2 linked regions of the Solidesulfovibrio fructosivorans JJ] genome follow. The protein of the gene in region 2 interacts with the protein of the main gene of each other region in a pairwise test. Links are inferred from orthologs where the notes say so. Each region holds a gene or a part of one and is shown on either strand. Other genes may lie near its edges.

Region 1 (16,439 bases), on a different replicon or contig from region 2:
GCGCCGAACGGATAAGATCGTGCAAGGCGAACTCGCCGCCTCGGGCTGGTACCGCAAGGTCTGGCAGGGATTCGCCGTTTTGCTCCCGCTCAAAACCGTCGGGGTCATGGGCGACGGGCGCACCTATGAAAACGTGGCCGCCATCCGGGTTGTGGACAGCCTCGACGCCATGACGGCGGACTGGACCCGGTTGCCTTCGGAGCTTTTGGCCTCCATGTCCAATCGGATCATCAACGAGGTCAAGGGCGTCAATCGCGTGGTCTTCGACGTGTCGTCCAAGCCGCCAAGCACCATCGAGTGGGAATAACCGTCGAGAACCGCAATCCCGTCGGCCCGGGCCGGCGAAAAGAGTGACTTTATGTTCGGCATCGGTTCCACGGAACTTGTGGTCATCCTGATCGTGGCCCTTATCGTTATCGGTCCTTCCAAGCTGCCCGACCTCATGCGCACGCTCGGCAAGGGCATGGCCGAGTTCCGACGTATGAGCAGTGACGTCAAATCCACCTTTGAGGCCGAAGTGGACCGGGCCGAGCGCGAGCAGCGGCAGTCCGAGGCCCGCAAGGAGCTGGAGAAGCCGGCCGCGGAAGCGGCCGAAACGACCGCCGCCGAGGCCAAGTCGGCCGAACCCGCGGCGAAGCAGGCCGAGGCCCAGGCCCCGGGCAAGGAGGCTCCGACCGCTTAGGCGGCCGGTGAACGCCATGGGGGAACGCTTCGGCGAGTTTGTCCGGGAAACCGGCGAAACCAAGGTTTCCGTCCGCATCGATCTCGATGGGACGGGGACGGCTTCGGTCGACACCGGGGTCGGTTTCGCCGACCACATGCTGTCGCTTTTAAGCTTCTGGGGCCGCTTCGACCTGATGGTTTCCTGCCGGGGCGACCTGGAAGTGGATGCCCACCATTCCCTGGAGGATGTGGCCATCTCGCTCGGCGAGGCCATACGCCTGGCCCTTGGCGACCGGGCCGGCATCGCCCGGGTGGGCGTGGCCAAGGTGCCCATGGACGAAGCGCTGTGCGAAGTGGTGGTCGACCTGTCCGGCCGGCCGTACCTTGTGTATCGCGGCGGCGAAACGCTGCCGCCGGTGATCGCGGGCGAGGAACGTGACCTGTGGCGGGAGTTTTTCAAATCCCTGGCCTTTACGGTTCGCGCCAACCTGCATATTCATTACGAATACGGACAAAACGGCCATCATCTGGTGGAGGCGGCCTTCAAGGCGCTGGGACTGGCCCTGCGCCGGGCGACGACCGCCGATGGAACCAGGGTGCCGAGCACCAAGGGGAGCCTGGACTGATGCGAAACAAATCGTTGGCCTGTCTCGTTGTCGTGTTGGCGGCCGTCATCTCCCTGTCGACGGGATGCGTGCGTCGCACCGCGTCGATGGCCAAGGCACCGGCCCCCGGCGATGCCGCCACTTCGGCTGTGGCTTTTCTGAACAAGACCTTCGTCGTAGCCCCGTTCGTCATTCCGGCCACCGACGCCGATCTGCCCACGGGCTACCTGCCCTCCATACGGTCCGTGCCCGAGGCGGCCCCGGTCCAGCTCGACGCCGCCCTGGACGCCGATCTGGCCGGCTCCGGCCAGCACTTCGTGCCGTCCAAAATGGCCTACACCTGCGCCCGTTCGGCGCAGCGCGGCAATGAGACCGGCCGGCTGGCCACCATGCGCTACTGGCAGAATATCGGCAAATGCGCCGGCGCGGACTTCGTGCTCGTGCCCCTGGTCATCGACTGGAGCGAGCGCGAGGGTTCCGCGATCGGCGCCACCAAGCCCGCCAGCGTGAACCTGAGCCTGACGCTCATCGACGTGCGCACCGGCGGCATCGTCAAGACCTTCCACTTCAACGAAACCCAGCAGACCCTGGCCGCCAACATCCTGGAAGCCAAGAAGTTCGTGTCCAGAAACGGCCGCTGGCTCTCGGCCATGGAACTGGCCCAGGAAGGGCTCAAGCAGGGCGTGAAGGAGCTTGGTCTGTGATCCTGTTCCCGGCCGTGGACATCAAGGACGGCCAGTGCGTCCGCCTCAAGCAAGGCTTGGCCGATGAAGTGACCGTCTTCTCTCCCGATCCCGAGGCCATGGCCCGCCACTGGGAGGACCTCGGCGCGCTGTGGTTGCATCTGATCGACCTGGACGGGGCGTTTAGCGGCCGGCCGCGCAATTTCGAGCTGATCTCCCGCATCTGCGCCGGGCTTTCCATCCCGGTCCAGCTCGGGGGCGGCATCCGCGACGCGCGGACCGCAGGCGCCTATCTGGAGGCCGGTGTGCGGCGTCTGATCATCGGTACCCTGGCCCTGGCCGAGCCCGATGCCTTTGCCGCCATCTGCGCCGCCCACCCGGGCCGTGTGGGCGTGTCTCTCGACGCCGTGGACGGCCGGCTCAAGGTCAAGGGCTGGGTCGAGGACGCGGGGATGACCGTCGAGGAAGTCGTGCCGCGTCTGGCCGAGCAGGGCGCCGCCTTCGTCGTTTACACCGACATCAGCCGCGACGGCATGCAGACCGGCGTCAACCTGGAGGCGCTTGAGCGCCTGCTCGACCTCACCGACCTGCCCGTGCTCGTGGCCGGAGGCGTGGCCACTTTGGACGACGTCAAAACGCTTTTCCCGTATTCCAAAAAAGGGCTTCAAGGCGTAATCACCGGCCGGGCCATCTATACCGGAACCCTCGATTTCGGGGAGGCCATGGCCTACATCGCCGACCAGTCCGAGGAGGTCGCATGAAAACCCTGGAAGTCGGCGGCATGCACTGCCCGAAGTGTGTCGCGTCCGTGACCAAGGCCCTGTCCGAAGTGCCGGGGCTGTCCAACGTGTCGGTCGATCTGGAAAAAGGCCAGGCCACCTTTGACGGCGAGGCTTCCGAAGACGCCATCAAGGGCGCCATCGACAAGATCGGTTTCATTCCCGGCGCGATCAAGTAACGTGCCGCAAAGAATGTCTGTATTGACCGGCTGTCGTGGCTTGCGCGGCGGCCGGTTTGTTTTTGGGAGGCGGGGGGTGATGCCGCTTTGTGGAAAACGGCAGGGTGGGCGTGGACGAGGGGCAATGTTCTTGGCGGCTTTCGCCGTGTTGCTCCTGTTGTTTGCGCCCCGGCCGGGAGCGGCCCGGGATGCCGTGTCCGTGGCCCGGGTCTTCGACGGGGACACGGTGCGTCTGGCCGACGGCCGTACGGTGCGTCTGGCCGGCATCGACGCACCGGAGGTCGCCCATGGTCTGGCCCCGGCCCAGTATTACGCCGACGCGTCTAAGCGGGGGCTTGAACGGCTGACCCGCGGCCGGACCCTGCGTTTTGTGCCGGTGGGGGCGGGGCGGGACCGGTTCGGCCGGGCGCTTGGCGACCTGCTGCTGCCTGACGGCGCGTCCGTGGCCGAAGGCATGGTTGCCTCGGGCGCGGCCTTTGTGTTCTGGTATCGGGATCTGCCCAAGCCGTTGGTGCGGCGTCTTCTGGCCGCCCAGCGACGGGCCATGGCCCAGGGCAGGGGCTTTTGGCCGCGCATCCTGCGCCTGCCGCCGCCTGTGGGCGGGTATGTGGGCAATGCCGCCTCGCATCGGTTTCATGTTCCCGGTTGCCCGGACGCCGCGCGCATCGGCCGCCGCAACCGGCTGGTCCTGGCCGATGCCGGGCAGGCCTTTGCCCGGGGATTTTCTCCGGCACGGGGATGTACCCCCTGGCCGCCCGCGGGAAGCGTCGCGGAGAGCCGGCGGACGGATAAACCTTGACGCGGCGGCATTTTTAGACCATCCATTTTTCCGCGACAGCCCTTGCCCGACGCCGCGCCGGACGCAAAAAAACGCGTACCCGGGCATGATTCGGGCTAATAACCTATCTGGAGGCAGCATGTTTTTTCCGAGTCTGGCACACGCCATGGGCGCCGCCCCCACCGGCGGCAGCGGTGGGGCGGGAGGCAATCCCATCACCGCGTTTTTGCCGCTGATCATTATGTTCGCCATCTTCTATTTTCTGCTGATTCGTCCCCAGCAGAAAAAGGCCAAGCAGCACCGCGAGTATTTGGCCAATCTCAAGCGCGGGGACTACATCCTGACCGGCGGCGGCATCTACGGCCGTATCATGGAAGTGCATGGCGACAAGCTGACCGTGGAGATTGCCAAGGATCTCACCATCGAGATCAATCGCAGCTTCGTCTCCGGCCCCGGCGAGCCCCAGGCCGCTCCCGCCAAGGCTGAAGCGAAAGGCAAAGCCAAAGATTAGCGATTTTGACGGCGTCGGGGGGTCCATCCCCGGCGCGCGAGGCGAAGGGGGCCGGCCGGCGTTCCTTCGCCTTGAGTGTTTCCCCGAAGCGCAAGCCTCCCAAGGAGAGCCTCGCCCATGTCTGGAAATATGCGTTGGCGGCTGGCCGTCATCAGTCTTGTGGCCTTTTTGGGCCTCATTTATATGCTGCCGTCCGTCGGCCCGGTCAAACAGTCCTTTCTGGGCAAGTTTTTGCCTGATGATGTCATAAACCTCGGCCTCGACCTCAAGGGCGGCATCCACCTCACCCTGGGCGTGGACGTGGACAAGGCCCTGGCCAACTCCCTGGTCCAGATGGGCCGGGACGTGCGCGACCAGGCCAAGGACGACGGCATCGCCGTTTTGCGCCCCCAGACCACGCCAGACGGCAAGCATCTCCAGCTCGTTTTGGCGACGGGGGATAAACGGCAGGCTTTCGACGACATGCTCGCCAACCATTTCAACGTGCTGGTCGTCGACAATGTGGAAAGCGGCCCGGACGGCAAGTTCACCTACAAGCTGTCCTTCACCCCGCGCTACAAGTCCGAGCTGACCCGCATGACCGTGGACCAGGCCGTCAAGACCATCCGCAACCGCATCGACGAATTCGGCGTGGCCGAGCCCGACATCCGCAAGCAGTCCGACAACCGCATCCAGATCCAGCTGCCGGGCCTGCACGATCCCGAGCGGGCCATCAAGCTCATCGGCAAGACCGCGCACCTGGAATTCAAGGTCGTGGACGACAACGCGGACCTGGACAAGGCCCAGAAGGGCATCTTGCCCCCGGGCGAGGAGCTTTCCGTCCTGCGCCACCGCAATCCCGACGGCACCTATCTCGAGCGGCCCATCGTCCTGCGTTCCGACGCGGTCATGACCGGTGAGCACATTTCCGACGCCCGGGCCAATTTCGACCGCAACAACCAGGCCTATGTCGCCTTGTCGTTCACGCCGAGCGGTTCGCGCCAGTTCGAGCGGGTGACCGGCGAGAACGTGAAAAAGCGCCTGGCTATCGTTCTGGACGGCAAGGTCTATTCCGCGCCGACCATTCAGGAAAAAATCAGCGGCGGCCGGGCCAGCATCACCGGCCATTTCACCACCGAGGAAGCCCGCGATCTGGCCATCGTGCTGCGCGCCGGCGCGTTGCCGGCTCCGGTCAGCATTCTGGAACAACGGAGCGTCGGTCCTTCCCTTGGCCAGGAATCCATCGAGCAGGGCGTTTATTCGGCTCTGGTCGGCGGCGTCATCGTCATCGGCTTCATGGTCCTTTACTACGGGTTGGCCGGCTTCGTCGCCGATATGGCCCTCCTTTTCAACATGGTGCTGATCATGGCCGGCTTGGCCGGATTCGGGGCGACCCTCACCCTGCCGGGCATCGCGGGCATCATTTTGACCATCGGCATGGCCGTTGACGCCAACGTTATTATTTTCGAGCGGATACGCGAGGAACTCCGCCTGGGGCTCTCGGCCCGCAAGGCCGTGGACACCGGCTACGACCGGGCCACGCTCACCATCTTCGATGCCAACGTGACCACGATCATCGCGGCCATGGTGCTCTACCAGTTCGGCACCGGCCCCATCCGGGGCTTTGCCGTAACCCTGATTCTCGGCACCGTGGCCTCCATGTTTACGGCCATTTTCTTCACCCGCTTTCTGTTCGACCTCTGGCTGTCCCGGCGGCCGCCGGACGCGGGCATTCGCATCTGAAGCAAGGCCCCCGCAAGGGGGCTTTTTTTTCAGGTTTGACCCCCATCCCGGCACACCGTACAGTGCCCCCATCGCTTAAGCGAGGTGAGTCCGAACCGATGCCTGCCGCTTTCCGATTTCGTCTTCGCGTCGCGCTGACGGCCGCGGTCTTCTTTTGTGTCTGCGCCGCGCCCGCCGTCTGTTCCGAAAAGGCTTTCACCATCGACGACATGCTGCGGGTGGCCATGATCGACGACCTGCGCCTGTCCGCCGACGGCAGACACGTGGCCTTCACCGTCACCCGGGCCGTCATGGACGAGCAGGGCGGCGATTTGCGTTCGCGGGTGTACGTGGCCGACGCCGCCAAGTCTTTGGCGCGCCCCGTCACTTCGGAACGGGAGGTCTGCGAAAAGCCGGTTTTTTCTCCGCACGGATCGCGTCTTGCCTACCTTGTCCAAACCGACGACACGACCGATGCCGTGGTCATGTCGCTTGGAACCGGCCACACCCGTCGCCTCACCCACGGCCGGGGCGACGTGCTCGATCTGGCTTTTACGCCGGACGGGAAGGCGCTGGCCATGACGATGACCATGAACGGCGGCTCGGGCAACCGGGAGACCAACTGCGACGCGGATGTGGATGTCCTGGACGAGGAGGGCGGCGCGGCGGGGCTTTTTCTGCTGCCGCTTGCCGGCCAGGGAGCGCTTCGCGGACTGGTCACGGACAGGGACGTGGGCGGCTTCGTCTTTTCTCCGGACGGCGGCCGCATCGCTTTCGAGACGACGCCGCCCGACGCGCCGCCGCGCGGTCGTCGCGGCAATACCGTCGCCGGCCGGGCCCAGCCCCAGGACGCGGCCCAGACCGACATCGCCATGGTGGACGTGAAAACCGGCCGCGTCGTGCCGGTGGCCGCTACCGCCGATTCGGAAACCAGCCCCTGTTTTTCCCCGGACGGCAAATGGTTGGCCTACGTGGCCACCCGCGCGCCGGGGTTTTATTACAGCGCCGCCCGGGTCATGATCGTTCCCGCGTCCGGCGGCGCGCCCCGGGCGCTGGCGGCGACGCCGGACGCCCGGCCGGAGATGCTCGGCTGGTCGGCTGACGGCGGGACCATCTATGTCCGCGAAATCGAGGGCACGGGCGCGGTGGTTTTGGCCCTGCCCGTTTCCGGCGCCGCGCCGCGCACGGTGTCCGGCACGCCGCGCATGGTGTCCCAGGCCGCCGTTTCCGCCTCGGGCAATGCCCTGGGCATGGTGCTGGTCGACAGCGACCTGCCCCCGGAGGCCTACCTGACTCCGCTCGGGCGGTTCGCGCCGAAACCCGTGTCCGCGGTCAACAAGGAATTTGTCGGCTACCGGCTGGGGAAGACCGAGGTGGTGCGCTGGAAGGCGGCCGACGGGACCGTCCTCGAGGGCCTCTATACCCATCCCGTCACGCCCGGTTCCGGGCCGCCGCCGCTTCTGGTGGAGCTTCACGGTGGTCCGGCCGTGGCCGCCGACCGGCAGTATCTGGGCGCGCTCAACTACTACCCGCTGGCTGTCTTCAGCGAGCGCGGCTACGCCCTTTTCCAGCCCAACGTCCGGGGCTCGGACGGCTACGGGCCGGCCTTTCGCATGGCGATCAAGGGCGATTGGGGCGGGGTGGACTTCGCCGACCTGCAAAGCGGGATCGACGCCCTGGTCGCGCGCAAGCTGGCCGATCCCAAGCGCCTGGGCGTCATGGGCTGGAGCTACGGAGGCTACCTGACCGCCTGGACCATCGGCCATACCGACCGTTTCGCCGCCGCCTCCATCGGCGCGGGCATAACCGATCTGGTCAGCCAATCCGGCAGTATGGACCTGCCCGATTTCATTCCGCTGTATTTCGGCGGCGAAGCCTACGAGCGCTTCCAGACGCTTTTCGACCACTCGCCGCTCAAGTATGCCGCCGCCATAAAGACCCCGACGCTTTTTCAGCACGGCGTGTCCGACGAGCGCGTGCCGTTCACCCAGTCCCTGGAACTCTATACCGCCCTGTCGCGCCTGGGCGTGCCCACCAAGCTGGCCGCCTATCCCCGAAGCGGCCACGACGTGACCGAGCCGTCGCTTATCCGCGACCTGATGGTCCGAAACCTCGACTGGTTCACGCGCTATGTCCCGATCGCGCCAGTGGAAACGGCGTTCTTTTTCGGCGACGCCGCAACCGTGCCGCCGGTTCGGGAAAACGGCAAAACCGGGGCGGGCGATCGCCCGGGGGCTGGCGGCGGGCCGTGTCCCCGGCCCGGCTCCTGACGGGCGGCCATGACCGGGACAGGACGGCGCATCCTGGCGGCGGCAAGCCTTGTCTGGACGCTTGTCGCGGCCACGGCCTGTCCCGCCCTCGCCGACGAACGCCTGGAAATCGCCGCCGTCTACCGCAGCCTGGGCTATCGGGACCTCGGCGAACCCCGCTGCTCCAATCCTTCCGCCGGCATTCTGCCGGAGTACGGCGGCTGGACCCGCAACTGGTCCGAGACCCGGGCCTATGTCGCGCTCTCCTGGCGTCTGCTGGACTCGCGCCACCTCGTTGTCGCCCCGGGTTTCCACCTGGGCACGTCCACGGGCCGTTTCGAGGCCAAGAACGTCGGCATCGGCTATTATGAAGCCTGGGAAACCCGGCCGGCCTTGCTTTGGGGCCCCTCGGTCCGGCTGATCCTGCGCCGGGAACCGGGCCACGGCGGTTTTCTCCTGGCCCGCTACGAGCTTTTCATCGCCAGCGCCCCCGAGGCCCGCGAGGATGTCGCCAGCGCCTCGGGCACGGGCACGCCGCCTTCCCAGCGCGACGCGACCTTCTCCTGGCGCAGCCACGAGGCCACACTGGCCCTGGGCTACGATTGGGGCAGGGTGACCGTGGCCGCCGGAGCGGCGCTCACCGCCTTTCGCCTGGACAAGCGCCTTTCCCACCACATCGATCCCAGCGGGGCCAGGGGGACGGCCCTGGCCGCCATCCTGGCGCTGAACGCCTGGCCCGGCCAATACGGCTACGAACCCAAAAGCCTTGTCGCGCCCTATCTGGCCGTGGCCTTTCGGCCCGTGTCCCGTCTGCGTCTGGCGGCGGAACTGCGGCCGTCCGCCCAGCCCGATTGTTCCCTGTCCCTTTCGGTTTCCTTCTGAAGATTTTTATCTTCCGACGGTTTTCGTATGCTAATGGTTGCCATGCGTTCCTGCCGCGTGTTATGAATTATTTGTTCTTACTATGATTGATAACAGGCGATAAAAAAAGGAGGCTTCATGGTGTCCATTTTCCGTGTTCTTGTCGCGCTGGCGACGGTGGCGCTGACGGCCGCCCCGGCCCTGGCCCATTTCGGCATGGTCATTCCGTCCCAGGATGTGGTCACGAGCAAGGAAAAAGCCAAGGTGGACCTGGTTGTGTCCTTCTCCCATCCCATGGAAGGCAACGGCATGAACATGGCCAAGCCCAAGGCCTTTGGCGTGGTTGACGGCGGCAAGAAGACCGACCTGCTCGGCACGCTCAAACCGACCAAGGTCATGGATCATGACGCCTGGAAGTCCGAATATACCTTCAAGCGCCCGGGCGTGGGGATTTTCTACGTGGTGCCCGAGCCTTATTTCGAGCCGGCCGAGGACAAGTACATCGAGCACCTGACCAAGGTCGTGGTGCCGGCCTTCGGCGAGGAAGAGGGCTGGGATGAGCCTGTGGGGCTACCGGCCGAGATCATTCCGCTTTCGCGTCCCTTCGGCAACTATGTCGGCAACGTGTTCACGGGCAAGGTGCTCGTGGACGGCAAGCCGGCCGCCGGGGTCGATGTGGAAGTGGAATATTATAATAAGGACAAGGCCTACACCCCGCCCAACGAATATCTGGTGACCCAGGTGGTCAAGACCGACGCCAACGGCGTTTTCACCTATGCCGTGCCCTTTGGCGGCTGGTGGGGATTCGCCGCCCTGACCGACGCGCCGCAGACCATCGAAAAGGACGGCGTGGCCAAGAAGGTGGAGCGCGGGGCCGTCATGTGGGCCAAGTTCGTTGATCCCAAGCACAAGAAGAAGTAAGGCATTCCGATTCGTCCCCGGGACTCTTGCTTGACGATTCGGGAGGGCGGGCTGGGTCCGCCCTCCCACAACTTTCCGCGCCTTGGGCGCGACAGGCAGGCAGCATGCATATTTCCGAAGGGGTGCTTTCCGGACCGGTGCTGGCCGGCGGCTGGGCGATCACGGCCGTGGGCACGGCCGTGGGCTTAAAGCGCCTGGACTACGACAAGCTCATGACCGTGGCCATCCTCTCGGCCGCTTTTTTCGTTGCTTCGCTCATCCATGTGCCCATCGGGCCGGTCAGCGTCCACCTTATCCTCAACGGGTTGATCGGCGCGATCCTCGGCTATGCGGCCTTTCCGGCCATCTGCGTGGCGCTGTTGCTCCAGGCCGTGCTCTTCCAGTTCGGCGGTTTGGTGGTGCTCGGCGTCAACACCTGCGACATGGCGCTGCCGGCCGTGTTCTGCTTTCTGCTCTTCGGGCCGCTTCTTCGAGCCGGCGGAACCAAACAGGCGGTGGGGGCCTTTTGCTGCGGCTTTTTCGCCGTGCTTCTGGCCGGCTGCCTGACCGCCTGCGCCCTGGCGCTGTCCGGCGAGGCGTTTCTCGGCACGGCCAAGGTGATTCTCATCGCCCATATTCCCATCATGCTTATCGAAGGGGTGCTGACGGCCATGGCCGTGGCCTTCCTGGCCAAGGTCCGCCCCGAGATGCTGGCCATCCGTCTGGCTGGGTAAGTTGGGAAGAACTGGGGGGAAACCTTTCTGTAGAAAGGTTTCCCCCCAGGCCCCCCTTCCCAAGACTTTTAACGGTGACGGGATGTGAGCGGTGCTGCTCAAGGAATGTCGGAGTGTTCGGGAAGAGGAGGGCGCGAAAAGGGAGAACCCTTTTTCAAAGGATTGGCCCTCTCGTATAAGGGATTATTGCCATGAAATATAAGTATATTCTCATTGCAGCTTTGGCGCTTTGCCTGGGTGCGGCCGCACCGGCCCTGGCCCACCGGGTCAACGTGTTCGCCTATGTCGAGGGCAACGACGTACATGTGGAATGCAGCTACAGCCGCTCCGACCGGGTGCGCTTCGGGGAGATCACTGTCAAAAACGCCGCCACCGGGCAGGTCTATCTGACCGGCAAGACGGACGACAAGGGCAATTTCGTCTTCCCCGTGCCCGAGGCCGCTCGCAAGGACAAGGCTGAGATCGCCATCCATCTCGATGCCGGCGAGGGCCATCAGAACAATACGACCGTCAAGGCCGAGGAATACCTGTCCGCCGCCCCGGCCGATCAAAGCGCGGCCCCGGTCGCCCCTGCCGCTACGACGGCAACCGCGCCCGCGACAGCCGCCGCGTCGGCACCGGCCCAAACCGCCGTGGCCGTGCCCATGGACCAGGCCGCCTTGCGGGCCGTGGTCGAACAGGCCGTGGAAGTCAAGATCGCGCCCATCCGCAAGATGCTGTTGGATCAGGAGGAAAAAGGCCCGGGCCTGGCCGGGATCGCCGGGGGCATCGGCTGGCTGGTCGGCATTGCCGGACTTCTGGCCTACGTCCGCTGCCGCAAGGGCGGACGGGGCGCATGATCGACGAGCCGCTTGCCCGGGGAAGCTCGCCTATCCATTCCCTGGACCCCCGTTTCAAACTCGTAGCCTGTCTGGCCCTGTCTGTTGTCGCCGCCTTGGCCGCAACGCCGGCCGCCGCCGGTTTGGTGCTCGTCTGCGGTTTTTGCCTCACCATTGCCGCCCGCCCGTCCTGGCGCGTGGTCTGGGGCCGGTTCGTCGCGGTCAACGTCTTCGTGCTTTTCTTGTGGCTCGTGTTGCCCTTTACAGCGCCGGGAGAGGCGGCGTGGCGGAGCTTCGGCCTGACCGCGACCCGGGAGGGCGTGGCCCTGGCCTCCGTCATCACGGTCAAAACCAACGCCATCTTTTTTTGCATCGTGGCCCTGGTCGCCACCATTCCGGCTCCGGCCCTGGGCCGGGCCATGACCGCGCTTCGCGTGCCGGCCAAGTTTTCCTTTCTCTTTCTTTTCACCTACCGTTACCTGCACGTCATCGCCGAGGAGTATGCCCGGCTGGTTACATCGGCCAAACTTCGGGGCTTTGTCCCGGCCACGGACGCGCGCACCTACCGCACCTACGCCGCCCTGGTCGCCATGGTGCTGGTGCGCAGCTTCGATCGTTCCCAGCGGGTCTATCAGGCCATGCTGTTGCGCGGCTTTCACGGCACATTCCCCAGCCTGGACCGGTTTGCGGCCCGGCGCGGCGATGTGGTTTTCCTGAGCCTGTGTCTGGTCGTATCCGCGGCGGCCGGCGCGCTCGATTTCGTTTTGCGGAGGGGACATGTCTTCTGAGCCGCTGCTGCGCCTTTCCGGGGTGGGCTACGCCTATCCCGGCAGCGACCGTCCGGTGCTGGCCGATGTCGATTTCACGTTTTCGGCCGGGGAGCGCATCGGGCTTTTTGGGCCGAACGGCTCGGGCAAAACCACGCTGTTGCATGTGATGATGGGGCTTGTCCGGCCCGATGCCGGCGAGGTGCGCTACAAGGGGACCGTTGCCGCCACGGAAAAGGATTTCCGGGCCGTGCGGCGGGGTATCGGGCTCCTTTTGCAAAACGCCGACGACCAGATCATCTACCCGACCGTGCTCGACGACGTGGCCTTCGGGCCGCTCAATTGCGGGCTCTCGCCGGCGCGCGCCCGGGAGGCGGCCGAACGCACCCTGGACATGCTGGGCTTGGCCGGTTTCGGCGAACGGCTGTCGCACCGGCTTTCGGGCGGGGAGAAAAAGCTCGTGTCCCTGGCCGGGGTGTTGGCCATGGAACCCGAGGCGCTGTTACTGGACGAGCCGACCAACGGCCTCGATCCGGGGACCCGGGAGCGCATCGCGGATATCCTCAAGCGCTTGGGCAAGCCGCTGATCGTCATTTCCCACGACTGGGATTTCCTGTTCGACGTGACCGAGACCTTCTATACCATCGAGGCGGGCAAGCTCGTCCACGACCCGCACTTCATCATCCACCGACACGTCCACGGTCACCCCCTGGGCGACCAGGCCCACCACCATCACGCTACGGAGTAGGGTAGGGCGAGGGATAAAATGGAACCAGGGGGAAACTTTTCTGTAGAAAAGTTTCCCCCCGGACCCCCTTTCCAAAGATTTTTAATGGTGAGGGGATGTTATCGGCGTTGCTCCCGTAACGTCGAAAAATTGAGGAAGGGGAGAGTGCGAGAGGGGCTACTGCCCTTTTTAAAGGGTTTCCCCTCTCGCACTTCTCTTGCCATTCTCCCCCTAATCCAGCCCAAGCTGGGCGAGGAGGTCGTCCACCGCGCCTTGTTGGACTTTGGTCTGGGGGCCTTTGAGTTCGGAAACCTTTTGTTTGGCCTCGGCCTGGAGTTCGGAGATGGTCTTGTCCGGGGCTTCGGCCCGGGCCTTGAGCTGGATGCCTGTGGACAGGTAGAGGTCGAGCACGATCTGTTCGACCTTTTTGATGGCGGTGATGATGCGCTTGATGCGCTGGCCGGTGAGGTCCTGGAAGCTCAGCGTGGTCATGATGCGCATGAGGTCTTCGCCGAGGGCGGCATTGTCCGTGCGCAGCTTTTCCACGGCTTCGGTGTCGGCCACGCCATTTTGCATGGCCGCCAGAAGCCCGGCCGCGTCGGCTTGCAAGTCCATGTGCTTTTCCACGATGTCCATGATCTCGGTGGTGGCCGTTTCCGTGGTCTCGAGGATCTTGTCCAGCTGCTGCGCCGCTTCCTGGAAGAGCTGGTCGGCCTGCTGCCGGTCGTCGACATGGGCCTCGCCCTCGGTCTTGGCCGCCTGGTTGATCTCTTTGTAGATGTCCTGGAGGCCCTGGCGCATTTCCTCGTTTAGGCGCTGGTGGAACTCGCTTTCCAGAAGCGAACGGGACAGGGTCTTGGCGACTTCCTTTTCAATGGTGACGCTGATGCTGTGGCGCAGGTCCGGGACGACTTCGGTCAAAAGCCTGTCCAACATGCGTTCGAGAAGTTCTTCGTCATTGATCATGCGGCGTTAGTCCCATTTTTTTCCGCGCAGGTCGTCGCGCTGGCTTTGGAAGACAAATTGTACGATGCTTTCCAGGTCGCGTTCCCGGATGCGAGTGAAATCGAGGGCATAGACCGTGCTCCCGTCCGGGGATTGCTCCTGGCGTAGGATGCGCCCCACCGCGCCGGCCATGCGGAGCGGAAATCGCGACAACACGACGACCGACTCCACATACTGCTCCACGTCCAGTTCCTGCGAGGCCGTAAACCGCACGCCCGCGCCGCTGATTTCGACGATCCCCATGGTTACCGGGAAGTCGGCCGTGAGTTCGTCGCGGCTTTGCATGGAGAGCAGCATGTCGAGTTTGGCGTTGATCGAGCACAGCATGGTGTGCAGCGCCTCGCTCATGCCCGCATCGCGCAGGTCGTTGCAGAGTCCCGGGCCGCCGCCGAGGAACGGCGATTCCCGGAAAATCTGGATGTCTTCCGGATCCGGCAACAGCCGGAGATAACCGGATAGGCGCGTGGGAATGCGCATGAAGGCCCGTTTTTCTTCCAAGCGGCACCCCCGCCGGTTACATGACGCCGTTTTCCAGTAAAATCTCCATGGCCGCCACCGGGCAGACCTTGGTGCACATACCGCAGGCCGAGCAGGTGTCTTCGTGAAATTCCACCAGCCGGGTCTCGATGTTGAGCGAAAGGGCCCTGGTCGGACAAAGGGCCGTGCACACGCCGCAGTGGATGCAGCGATCCTCGTCCCTGGAGACGCGCTGGGCGGCCGGCACAACGCCCACGCCGTGCTCCTTGAGGTAGGTCATGCCGGCGTCGAAGGCCTCTTTGGGGCCGCTGATGTCCATGGTCATCTGGCCTTCGTGGCGCGGGGTGATCTGGGCTTTCGAGATGTTGAAGACCAATCCGTAGACCCGGGCCAGATCGCAGACCACGGGCTTGTTCGAGGATTCGGGCGGGAAGGTCAGGTAAATGATCTTCCGCAGCGTGTTTTCTTGTGGGGTTTCCATGCGTATCCGTCGCTTGTTGGCCGGCGCTACTTGGGCATCATGGATTTGGCCCGGGTGGCGAAGGCGGAATCGGGATATTTGTCGATGACTTCCTTGAAGGACAATTTGGCCGCGCCGGCATTGCCGAGCTTCATGAAGGCCACGCCCCGCTTGAAGAGCGCATCGGCGTGTTTGGGGCTTTTGGGATATTTCTCGATGACTTCCTGGTAGGCCAGGGCCGCGTTGGCGAAGTCGCCGAGCTGGAAGTAGCACTCGCCGGTCCAGAAGAGGGCGTTCGGCATCAGCGAGCTGGTTTTGAAATTGCGGGCGAATTCCTGGAAAATCCCCAGCGCCTGCTGGTACTGGCGGGCGTTGAAGCTGGAAAGGCCCTTGGCGTAGACGGCGTCGGCCGGATTTTGCGGCTGCACCACCGGCGGTTGGGCCTGGGCGGCCGGAGCCTGGGTGCCTGGGGCGGTATAGGGCGGAATGGCCGGCTCGGATTCGTCCGGTCCCGCGCCGCCCGGGGTGGGCGCGCCGTAACCGGTGCGGGATTGGGCATAGCCGGTCTGCGGTTGGGCGTACCCGGATTGCTGCTGCTGGGTGTAGCCCGTCTGGGGCTGGGCGTACCCGGTCTGGGACTGCTGGCTATAGCCGGTTTGCGGCTGGGCATAGCCGGGCTGCTGTTGGGCGTAGCCGGTTTGGGGCTGCGCGTAGCCGGCCTGAGGCGCTGGAGCGGCTGCCGGCGCTGTGGCCGCCGGCGTTGCTGCGGCCGGACCGGCGGTTGGGCCGAGGTCGATGGCCAGCTGGGAGGCCATGCGGCTGACGTTGCCCTCGAGCCGGGTCACGCGGCCGGACAGTTCCGGATCGTTTTTGTTGGCCTGCACCTGCTGGGAGAGCTCTTCGACCTTGGCGTTTAAGCGCCGCAACTCGCCCTTGGTGTTCTCCAGTTCCGCCCACATGTCGGCGGGCGTGTTGAGGGGGGCCGGGGTATTGGGCTTGGGCGCGCAGCCGCCGACCAGGGCGGCGAGCATGGCTGCGGCCAGAAACGTACCTTTGCTGTGACGGGACTTCATGACGGCTTGCGACCTCGCTTGCGTCCCCAGATGAGGTAGACCACGCCCCCGAGTACGGGAACGAAGATGGCCAGGAGAAACCAGAACATCCTCTCCAGGGGGGTTGGAAACACGCGGTGAAAACTTTGCCATATCGCGATGTAATTGGGAAGGATCGCCAGGGCCAAAATGGCGACGGCGAAAACCATCTGGCCGGTGGTCATGGGCGGCAGCGCTGGCAAGGGGGGCATGCGGACCTCGTTTCGGATGTTGGCGGCGGTGCGGCCGTTATTTGCGGGAAGAGGGGCGGCGCATGCGGTAAAAGGCCGCAAGGAGCGCCAGCGAACCGAGGAAAATGGCGATGTCGGCCACGTTGAAGGCCGGCCAGTGATAGCTTTTATAATAGAAATCCAGGAAGTCCACGACCTCGCCCGTCTTGATGCGGTCGATGAGGTTGCCCACGGCCCCGCCCAGAATCGAGCCGAGGCCG
Region 2 (3,300 bases):
TCTCGTCTACTCGGCCGCGACCCTATCCCTGGCGGCGCTCGAAATCCTCGTCCACGTGCAAGACTACACACTCCTTGCCGCAGCGCCATACAGTTGCATCCGACTGGAGTTCGCGCCCACGCTCGTGACGGAAGTAACTTTGCAGGGCTTGCCCGCCGATTGGCAGACCATTGAACATCCCGAATGCAAACGCATCGGCGATGCCTGGATCAACCAGGGGCAAACACCCGTGCTCGCCGTGCCGAGCGTCGTGATACCCCAGGAAACAAACTACCTGTTAAACCCGAACCATCCCGACTTCACAGCCATCCTCGCTTTTCCGCCACAACCCTTTTCCTTCGACATGCGGTTGCTCAAATAATCCTCAACAGGGCTATGGAGTTTCGCCGCAACGCTTCCGCTCCACGCGACGCAAAAGAGCCCCGACGCCAGCGCCGGGGCTCTTCCATTCGTATCGTCGCCACGCGTACGCGACGCCGGCGACCGCCCTTCCCGCTACGGACGGGTCACGGGCAGCGCGGCCAGGACGGCCTTGGCGAGCGCCTCGTGGACCTTGTCCACTTCCTTGTCCTTGAGCGTCTTTTCCAGGTGGCGATAGGTGATGCGAAAGGTCAGCCGGCGCTCGGCCTCCCCTTCGGGCTCGTAGGCGTCGATCAGCACCACGTTCTCGAAGATCGGCGCCTTGGCGGTCCGGATGGCGGCCAGCACCGCGCCCACGGTCACGCCGGCCGGCACGGCCAGGGTGATGTCGCGGCGCACGGGCGGGAATCCCGGAAGCGGCGCGAAAACCGTCTTTTGGGCATCGACCAGGACCCGCAAGGCATCGATATCCAGTTCGGCGATCCACAGCGGACTTCTGGCATGAAACGCGTCGGCCACCTCGGGCGTGACCTGGCCGATGAGCCCCAGGCGCACCGGACCGCAGGTCACATCCACCTGCGGCGCCAGCCAGGGCTGGTCCTCGACCCGGGAAAAGGTCGGCTCGGGCAGATGAAAATGGGCAAGAAGTCCTTCCACCAGCCCCTTGATGTCGGCATAGCCGGCTTCCACGTCCTTGGGCCAGGGCCAGGCTTCGGGATGGCGCGCGCCGTGGAGCGCGATGCCCATCCGGCCGGCCTCCCGAGCCGTGGAGTCCGAGGCGACGTCAGCGGTGAAAATCCGGGCCACTTCGAACAAGCGCAGGTGGGCATTGCCCTGGGCCAGGTTGTGGCGCACGGCGCCGAGCAACCCCGGGGCCAACATGGGGCGCATGACGTTTTGGTCTTCGGAGAGCGGATTGGCCACCGAGACGCGACAGGCCGCATCCAGGCATAAGAGGTCGAGGTCGCCGTGGCCGACAAAGCTGTAGTTGACCGCCTCGCGAAGCCCGAAGCCCACGGCGTAAGCCCGAAGCCTCGCCCAGAAGCCGAATTCCGTCTCGGGCGCGGCGTCGTCCAGGGACTTGGACACCCGGGGAAGCTTCGGCGCGATGCGGTCCAGGCCGTACACCCGCCCCACTTCCTCGATGAGGTCCGCCTCGCGCTCGAGGTCCAGGCGGTACGACGGCGGGGTCACGGCCATGGTTCCGGACGGATCGGTGTCCGTCAGCTTGCAGCCCAGCGCGGTAAGCGTCTTGCGGCAAAAATCCTCGGGCATTTCCTCGCCCAGAAGCAGGCTGGCCCGGGCCGGACGGAAACCGATGCCGCGCGGGGTGTAGGGATGGGGTTCGGCCACAGCCTCGCCGGGCAGGACCGTGCCGCCGGCGGTTTCGAGCATGAGCGAAACTGCGCGGTGCATGGCGTACACCGAGCCGACCTGGTCCACGCCGCGTTCGAAGCGGTAGGAGGCCTCGCTCGGCAGGGACAGCCGCCGGGCGGTCTTGCGGATGGCGCCCGGACGGAACACGGCGCACTCGAGCAGCACCTCGGTGCTGTCGGAGCCCATCTCGCTGTTTTCGCCGCCCATGACCCCGGCCAGGGCCACGGGCTTCTCGGCGTCGCAAATGAGCAGGTCCCGGGCGGTGAGCAGTCGCTCCTGGCCGTCGAGGGTGGTCAGCTTCTCGCCCTCCGCCGCGTTTCGCACCTTGACCGTGTTTCCGGCGAGCTTGGCCCGGTCAAAAGCGTGCAGCGGCTGGCCGAGTTCGAACAGCACGTAGTTGGTGGCGTCGACGATATTGGAAATGGGGCGCTGGCCGATGGCCAGAAGCCGCCAGCGGATGCGCTCCGGCGAGGGGCCGACCGCGACGCCGGTTAAAAGCTTGGCCCGGTAGACCGGGCACTGCTCCGCGTCCTCTATCTCGATGGCCACCTGGGTCGCGGCGTCGGGGCCGGACTCGGGATAGGACACCTCGGGCAGGGTGAGCGGCAGGTCGAAAGCCATGGCCACTTCCCGTGCGATGCCAAGGACGCTTAGGCAATCGGCCCGGTTGGGCGTGATGGAAACGTCGAGCACGCAGGTGTCGAGGCCCAGGGCGTCAGGCAGGCTCCAGCCAACGGTCGCGGACTCGGGCAGGACCATGATGCCGCCGCTTCGCTCCTCGGCCAGCCCCAGCTCCGATTCGGAGCAGATCATGCCCTCGGACACCTGGCCGCGAATCTTGCTTTTTTTGATGTGGAGGCCGCCCGGCAGGGTCACGCCGACCGTAGCCACGGGCACATGCTGGCCGGCGGCGACATTGGGCGCGCCGCACACGATGGGAAGCGGCGCTTCCCCGCCGACGTCCACCGTGCAGCAGGACAGGTGGTCGGAGTCGGGATGGGCCTCACAGGTGAGCACCTTGCCGACGACCACCGAGGCGATCTCCTCGAAAGGATTTTTGATCTCCTCGATTTCCAGGCCGAGCATGGTCAAACGGTCGGCAAGTTGCTGGGGAGTGCCCTCATAGGGCGTGAATTCGCGCAGCCAGGCTAAACTGAGCAACATGATGTGTGTGCCTCCGGCGGCCGGGGAGGGAACCCCTTTTTGCAAAAAGGGGTTCCCTCCCCGGACCCCACCCTCCCGAAAAACTCTCAAGGAGAGCCAGGGAGGAATGTCCCGACGGCGTCGGGAGGGTGCGGGAAAGGACCCCTGGAAATTAAAACTGGCTTAGGAACCGAATATCGTTTTCAAAAAACATGCGCAGGTCGCCGATGCCGTACTTGAGCATGGTCACGCGCTCCACGCCCATGCCGAAGGCGAAGCCGGTGTAACGCTCGGTGTCGTAGCCCACAGCGGCGAAGACGTTGGGGTCGACCATGCCGCAGCCCAGGATCTCGACGAAGCCCGTGCCCTTGCACACCCGGCAGGTGCCGGTCTCGGTCTCGCCCTTGCCGCCGCAGATGA

What was found.
Region 1: the proteins of pheT (region 2) and secD interact in binary tests that used the Escherichia coli proteins (3 or more experiments, as listed by UniProt). The link is inferred for Solidesulfovibrio fructosivorans JJ] from one-to-one orthologs.

Annotation. Positions count from the first base shown.
Region 1 is NZ_AECZ01000011.1:101,128-117,566, reverse strand. What follows is about bases 3,663-6,617. They hold secD (protein translocase subunit SecD), read left to right. Parts: upstream 3,663-4,315; coding sequence 4,316-5,920; downstream 5,921-6,617. Other genes in these bases: DESFRDRAFT_RS09840 (S9 family peptidase), read left to right, coding at 6,019-6,617; yajC (preprotein translocase subunit YajC), read left to right, coding at 3,827-4,198; DESFRDRAFT_RS09855 (thermonuclease family protein), read left to right, coding at 3,663-3,708. Outside these bases: guaA (glutamine-hydrolyzing GMP synthase), read left to right, coding at 1-307; Sec-independent protein translocase protein TatB, read left to right, coding at 359-682; imidazoleglycerol-phosphate dehydratase HisB, read left to right, coding at 699-1,289; DESFRDRAFT_RS09870 (hypothetical protein), read left to right, coding at 1,289-1,972; hisA (1-(5-phosphoribosyl)-5-[(5-phosphoribosylamino)methylideneamino]imidazole-4-carboxamide isomerase), read left to right, coding at 1,969-2,712; DESFRDRAFT_RS09860 (heavy-metal-associated domain-containing protein), read left to right, coding at 2,709-2,909; more of DESFRDRAFT_RS09855, read left to right, coding at 3,034-3,662; more of DESFRDRAFT_RS09840, read left to right, coding at 6,618-8,169; DESFRDRAFT_RS09835 (hypothetical protein), read left to right, coding at 8,179-9,030; DESFRDRAFT_RS09830 (DUF4198 domain-containing protein), read left to right, coding at 9,148-9,930; cobalt transporter CbiM, read left to right, coding at 10,035-10,643; DESFRDRAFT_RS09820 (hypothetical protein), read left to right, coding at 10,835-11,482; cobalt ECF transporter T component CbiQ, read left to right, coding at 11,479-12,249; DESFRDRAFT_RS09810 (energy-coupling factor ABC transporter ATP-binding protein), read left to right, coding at 12,239-12,976; DESFRDRAFT_RS09805 (protein phosphatase CheZ), read right to left, coding at 13,187-13,921; DESFRDRAFT_RS09800 (PilZ domain-containing protein), read right to left, coding at 13,928-14,458; and 4 more genes. UniProt on the Escherichia coli protein: Part of the Sec protein translocase complex. Interacts with the SecYEG preprotein conducting channel. SecDF uses the proton motive force (PMF) to complete protein translocation after the ATP-dependent function of SecA.
Region 2 is NZ_AECZ01000032.1:34,629-37,928, forward strand. Bases 199-3,300 are described here. They hold pheT (phenylalanine--tRNA ligase subunit beta), read right to left. Parts: upstream 2,902-3,300; coding sequence 496-2,901; downstream 199-495. Other genes in these bases: DESFRDRAFT_RS17040 (RES family NAD+ phosphorylase), read left to right, coding at 199-361; pheS (phenylalanine--tRNA ligase subunit alpha), read right to left, coding at 3,053-3,300. Also shown: more of DESFRDRAFT_RS17040, read left to right, coding at 1-198.